DNA from 2 places in the Alteromonas sp. ABH4_456 genome. Region 1 is predicted to be linked to the other one. Evidence: predicted binding sites of a transcription regulator. Region 1 holds the regulator's gene; the other holds the start of a gene.
What was found. Region 1 encodes FliA, which starts transcription of late flagellar genes. Its sites were predicted from a motif close to CTAAAGNTNNNNNNNNNNNNGCCGATA; they were not measured.

Region 1 (3,423 bases):
GCGCAAAAATACGGTGCTGATCAGGTGGCTATGATCACTATCGATACCTACCGTATTGCCGCTTATGAGCAGCTGGCAACGTATGGCAAAATTATTGGCTGTACCACAAGGAAGGCGCAAAGCAGTGAAGAATTAGCCGAACTTCTCTTCCAGTTACGCCATAAGCGTCTAATATTAGTAGACACGGCTGGTTTTAGTCAGCGCGACAGTCGTTTAATTAAGCAACTTGGTCAATTTAATCACGGACAAATGCAACCTGTCCGTAAATACCTGGTTGCGCAGGCAAATACCCAATATCCTGCATTGCAACGCATCATTGAAGCGTATAATTCCGTTAAGCTTGACGGATGTATCTTCACGAAAGTTGATGAATGCTACAGTTTGGGTGAGGTTTTAAGTGTTGCTGTTGAACAGCAATTGCCAGTTAGTTATGTGACCGACGGGCAGCAGGTACCTGAAGATATTAAAGTTGCTGATGCAAAATCTCTCGTATCTGCCGCTGCAAAGCTTTATAAAAAGTACGGTTTGAATCATACTAAGCGTAATCATGAAGTTAATTCAGTTCAGGCAGTATGATCGAAGATCAAGCGAGTAGCTTACGAAAGATGAATCAATCACGCCTCATAAAGGTTATTGCCGTTACCGGCGGCAAAGGTGGTGTTGGTAAAACCAACATTACATTAAACACGGCGATTGCTATGGCCAAGCAAGGTAAGCGGGTCATGGTACTCGATGCCGATTTAGGATTAGCGAACGTTGACGTCATGCTGGGTCTGCGTGTTGAGAAGAACCTTTCTCACGTATTATCCGGTGAATGCACACTTGATGATGTTCTGGTAACCGGACCTCACGGTATTAAAATCGCTCCGGCGACTTCAGGTACTCAGGCAATGACTGAGTTATCGCCCACTGAACATGCCGGATTAATCCGTGCTTTCAGTGAGTTGCGGTCGCAGATTGACGTGCTGATTGTAGATACCGCTGCCGGTATTTCCGATATGGTACTGAGTTTCTCCCGTGCCTCGCAGGACATCATGGTCGTGGTTTGTGACGAACCGACTTCTCTGACCGATGCCTATGCACTGATTAAAATATTGAACCGTGAACACGGCGTGTTCCGGTTCAAAATAGTGGCAAACATGGTTCGGGACATCCGTGAAGGGCAGGAATTATTCAGTAAATTATCAAAAGTGACAGGCAGATTCCTGGATGTGGCACTAGAATTGGTGGCAACTGTGCCTTTCGACGAAAATATTCGTCGGGCAGTCAGAAAGCAAACCGCTATTGTGGATGCATTTCCCGGTTCTCCTGCGGCCGTCGCGATTAGTCAGTTAGCCACCAAAGCGCTTAACTGGCCGGTACCGGCTCAGCCGGGTGGTCACCTGGAATTTTTCATTGAACAACTGGTGACGAAGCAAGCAGTAGGAAGCCAACGTTGAATAGTAAAGCGGCAGCTTACCAGCAGCAGACCGACAAGTCGCAGCTGGTCGAGCGCCATGCATCCCTTGTAAAACGTATTGCCCATCACCTGATGGCGCGTTTGCCTGCCAGTGTGCTGGTGGATGACCTGATTCAGGCAGGGATGATCGGATTGCTGGAAGCAGCCAGAAATTTCGACGGCTCGAAAGGGGCCAGTTTCGAAACCTTCGCAGGTATCCGTATTCGTGGTGCTATGCTGGATGAAATCCGTAAGGGCGACTGGACACCCCGTTCAGTGCATAAAAATAGCCGTGCTATTACGGAAGCCATAACACAAGTTGAAAGAGAAACTGGCAGAGACGCGCGTGATACAGAAATTGCTGCTAAGCTAAGTGTCAGTATTAATGATTATCATCAAATGCTTAACGAGGTGAATGCCGGTAAACTTGTCGGTATTGAAGACCTGGGTGTGTCAGAAGATGTAATCAGCACAGAACAGAATAAAGGTAATGATTCACCCCTCGAAGATTTAATGCAGGGGGCGTTTCAAAAGGCGTTGGCGCATGCCATCACAACATTACCTGAACGGGAAGCAATTGTACTGTCCCTGTACTATGATGAAGAACTGAATTTACGTGAAATCGGTGAAGTTCTTGAAGTCAGTGAGTCAAGGGTCAGCCAGATTCATAGCCAGGCCATGTTAAAACTAAAAGCCCGAATGCAATCATGGCAGGCAGAAGAATAAAACATACTAATATTAATAACGATTGATAATCCTCACCGGAGGCTATTTTGGACAAGAGTATGAAAATTCTTGTAGTAGACGACTTCTCTACTATGAGACGAATCATAAAGAACCTGCTTAAAGATCTTGGATTTTCCAATATTCAGGAAGCTGACGATGGAAGTACGGCCCTCCCCATGCTCCAGCAAGGCGACTTTGAATTTGTCGTGACAGATTGGAACATGCCAGGTATGCAGGGTATCGACCTGTTACGCGCTATTCGTGCAGACGACAAACTCAAGCACTTGCCAGTATTAATGGTGACAGCTGAAGCGAAAAAAGAGCAAATCGTTGCTGCAGCACAGGCAGGTGTGAACGGATATGTTGTGAAGCCTTTCACAGCCGCTACACTTAAGGAAAAACTCGACAAGATTTTTGAGCGTTTAGGTTGATCCAGCCGCTCCCGCCAGAGAAGAGGATTACTGGATGTCTCCTACTAAAAAAGTCCCTATTTCGCTCGAAGAAGCAAAACAGCTGGTAGCATATCTTGAGCAGGGCGATGACGACTCCGCCAGCGCCCTGCTTGAAGCCGTATCTGCCAAAGAGTCTGTCGAACTTTTTGCTGAAGTTGGCAAACTTACCCGTCAACTTCATGACGCCCTCAACACCTTCCAGTTAGACGAGCGTATTGCTGGTCTGGCTAATGATGATATTCCTGATGCGCAAACGCGTCTCACCTACGTAATTGAAGAAACTGAAAAAGCGGCTAATACTACAATGGACGCTGTAGAGTCCTGTATGCCCATTGCTGAATCTTTATCAGACCGGATCAATGCTATTGAGCCTGAATGGCAAAAGCTTATGACCCGTCAGATTGAGCTCGGTGAATTCAAGAGTTTATGTATGGATATCGACGCCCTGTTTAAGGACATGTCGAAAGATTCTTCTAAACTTAACAGCCTTTTGACCGAAGTATTAATGGCACAGGGTTATCAGGATTTGACAGGCCAGGTTATTCGCAGAGTGATTGACCTGGTGAAAGAAGTCGAAGACAGCCTTGTGAACATGCTGACCGTGTTCGGTGAACGGGATGCACCTGTTAAAGCACAGAGCACCACGAACAAGCCGGACGCTGTTGAAGCGGAAGGGCCAATCATGAACGCTGAGAAGCGGGATGACGTAGTACAAGGCCAGGATGATGTGGATGATCTCCTGTCGAGCCTTGGTTTTTAGGGGAGCGAATGAATGTCGTTTGATGTTGATGAGGATATATTACAGGA
Region 2 (3,423 bases), 120 kb from region 1:
GTGTCGTTCACCAATAAAGGATCTGTTTGTGTTAAAAAACACTTTGCTCTCTTTCACCTTTTCTACACTGTGTTTGAGTACCAGTGCTGCTGCATTCGATATCATTGCTCACCGCGGTGCATCTGGTTATCTTCCCGAGCATACACTGGAAGCCGCAACACTGGCGTTTGCCCAGCAACCGGACTACATCGAACAGGACGTGGTAGCCACTAAAGATGGTGAACTGGTTGTACTTCATGATATTCATCTGGATACGGTGACTAATGTGGCCGCGAAGTTTCCTGACCGCGCCCGTGACGATGGCCGTTGGTATGCACTGGACTTTACGTTAGCGGAATTGCGCACTCTTCAAGTAAAAGAACGGGCGGATACCGCTGGAAAACAAGTGTTTGCCAATCGCTATCATGGCAGTAAAGCGCTGTTTACCATTGCTACGTTAGATGAACATATAGAACTCATCAGTGAGTTAAACCGCGAATTTAACAGCAATATTGGCTTTTATACTGAAATCAAGTCGCCCGCCTGGCATAAAAAAGAAGGCACAGATATCAGCCAACTTCTGCTTGATGCACTGGCGGGCTATGACCTCAATAGCGGGAATGCCAATATTTATGTGCAGTGTTTTGATTTTGCTGAAGTTAAGCGTCTGCGCGACGAGCTGGGTTTTAAAGGCAAGATAGTTTTGTTGCTGGCTGACAACAGCTGGGGTGAGTCCCCCACTGATTACCAGGCACTTCTGACTGAACAGGGCATGCATGATATTGCAAAATATGCTGATGGCATTGGTCCCTGGTTACCACAGTTACTGGACATGAAGGCAATGCAGCAAGGTAAGGTTGTCCCTGCTTCCTGGCTGGCAACGGCGAAAAAAGAAGGGCTGATTATTCACCCTTACACATTCAGAATTGATGCACTGCCAACAGGTATGACAGCAGAGAAGATCCTCGGACTGCTAACCGGACCGTTGGCGGTTGATGGTGTTTTTACCGATCAGGTCCCGCCGGTAAAAAGCTTTTTACAACACAGCGGAAAATAGCCAGACGTCTACCCCCTGGATAACCGCACTACAACGCGGCGGTTAAGCGCACGGGCGTCACTGTTGTCATTTGGCGAGATGTGACGCTTCTCGCCGTGGCCAGTGACTTCGATACGGGAGGCATCCACACCCATGGCTGTAAAATACTCTTTCACCTGATTAGCACGGCGGACAGATAACTGCTCGTTGCTCCAGCGTCCGCCATAGCTGTCGGTATAACCGTCCAGTAACACCAATTCCAGTCCGCTGTCTTCTTTCAGGTATTCTCCGATCATACTGAGACGCTTCTCTGAGTATTTCGTTAAGTCTACGCTGTTTTTCTCGTACGACAGCACGGTGTAGGCAATATCATCAAAACTGTAGGGCAGCAGTTGTGACACGCACTTTACGAAGTTGCGGTATACCGGTGTGAAGTTGCTGGCATTCAGGGCAACTGCCACTTTGTCGTATTCGTTATACCAGTCCTGATAGTAAATAGTCGGCCAGTAACCCTTTTCAAGTTCACTGAGCATTGTCCAGGCAGCCTGTTCCGGCAGATCACCGTTATATTGGGTTCGCAGGGTCATATCAGCGATATTTTTAGGTGCTGCGCCGGGCATCCATGAAGGAGGGACGGAATAAACGGCGGCAACGCCAAATTTCTTCGGCAGCAGTTGCATGTCCAGCTCGAATTCCATATTCAGTTGCTTCGACGCTACGCTCGAGAACGCGGCATCGCCGTAACCGGGCACTGCGTGAGATAAAGTGCACTGCAAACGGCTTTCATCTTTCAACTGCCAGTCAGAGGATTCTACAGTCGCAGAATACTGGCGCATTGCGCCGTAACCCGGCGCACTTATCAGCAAAAAACACAATAAAGCCTGTCGAAACATAATATGCCCTGAAACTAAGAAAAAAGAGGTGGCTCTTTCTTTATCGCCGCCCTGCGAAAAAAGTTTAGCACAATGGTCAGTATAATCCCCTTCCCTCACAGGTAACAAAGGTAGATACATACGGCGTATCTTGCGATAATCCGTTTTTCCTTTGCCCATGCACTTGTTTATTCAGAGGCTTCTTCGTTCTATGTCTGAAAACGCGAATTTGTTAAAGCACCGTTTCCGTGGTTATTTTCCTGTCATCATTGATGTGGAAACTGCCGGTTTTAATGCTACAACTGATGCACTGCTGGAAATCGCTGCTGTCACTTTGCGTATGGATGAACAAGGTGATTTGCACCCCGACAAAACCGTGCATCATCATGTCAATCCCTTCGAAGGCGCGAACCTGGAGCCGGCTGCACTGGAGTTTAATGGTATCGATCCACATTGTCCGTTAAGGGGCGCACTGGATGAAATCGATGTCATGAAAGACGTATGTAAGCAAATCCGCAAACTGCAGAAAGATGCAGACTGTCAGCGCTCAGTGATTGTGGCCCATAATGCCACCTTTGATCAGAGTTTTGTGAATGCCGCGATTGCCCGCAGTAACATTAAGCGCACTCCGTTTCACCCGTTTGTGTCTTTCGATACAACGACACTGGCAGGGTTAGCCGTTGGTCAGACAGTGCTGGTTAAGGCATGCCGGGAAGCCGGGATTGCGTTTGACCAGAGTGAAGCACACAGTGCCCTTTACGATGCAGAGCGGACAGCTGAACTGTTTTGCTACATTGTGAACCGCTACAAACATTTAGGTGGCTGGCCAGTCGAGCCTGCTGAATGACCGGTCACAGGGACAGTTATCCTGTTTCTATTTGATGTCGCCCCTTTCTTGTTAACAACTTGTAACGTACACTGAGAATAACTGAATCGTTTAAGTCGTGTACGTTATGAAACATCCCGTTGTCCTCTGGACCCTGACCGTCGCCTTCGCCGGTTTTCTTTTCGGATTTGATACCGCTGTTATTTCCGGCGCTGATCAGCCTATTCAGGCTTTATGGCAAACCTCAGATCTGACTCACGGATTGCTGGTCATGTCTTCTGCCCTGTGGGGTACCGTTGCCGGCGCCCTTACCGCCAATATTCCCTGCGATAAATTTGGACGCAAACCAGTACTTGTTGGCATTGGTATTTTGTATGTGGTGTCAGCCATTGGCTCCGCACTGGCAACCGATCCTGTGTTTTTCAGCATTATGCGCTTTATTGGCGGGTTTGGGGTCGGCGTGTCTTCCATTGCGGTGCCCGCCTACATTGCTGAAATTGCACCGGCGCAGAAACGGGGCCGCATGGTAGCCGCCTATCAGTTCCAGATTGTGTTTGGTATTCTCATCGCCTTTCTTTCAAATTTTATACTCTCCGCCTGGTTCAGCCTTGACTGGCGATGGATGCTGGGTATAGAAGCCATTCCGGCAATGATTTATCTGTTACTAGTACTTAATGTACCGGAAAGCCCGCGCTGGCTGCTCCTGCACC

Region 2: a site for FliA is predicted at 1,950-1,976, ahead of ACXAG2_RS08985 (flagellar protein MotY). Genes of this name have one in related genera too.

What each region holds. Positions count from the first base shown of each region.
Region 1 covers NZ_JBSWXO010000004.1:215,652-219,074, forward strand. The annotation lists gene flhF (flagellar biosynthesis protein FlhF) at 1-576, shown strand, start outside; gene ACXAG2_RS08445 (MinD/ParA family protein) at 573-1,439, shown strand; gene ACXAG2_RS08450 (RNA polymerase sigma factor FliA) at 1,436-2,164, shown strand; gene cheY (chemotaxis response regulator CheY) at 2,212-2,595, shown strand; gene ACXAG2_RS08460 (protein phosphatase CheZ) at 2,630-3,376, shown strand; gene ACXAG2_RS08465 (chemotaxis protein CheA) at 3,389-3,423, shown strand, end outside.
Region 2 covers NZ_JBSWXO010000004.1:335,364-338,786, reverse strand. The annotation lists gene glpQ (glycerophosphodiester phosphodiesterase) at 23-1,036, shown strand; gene ACXAG2_RS08985 (flagellar protein MotY) at 1,045-1,908, opposite strand; gene rnt (ribonuclease T) at 2,099-2,734, shown strand; gene ACXAG2_RS08975 (sugar porter family MFS transporter) at 2,841-3,423, shown strand, end outside.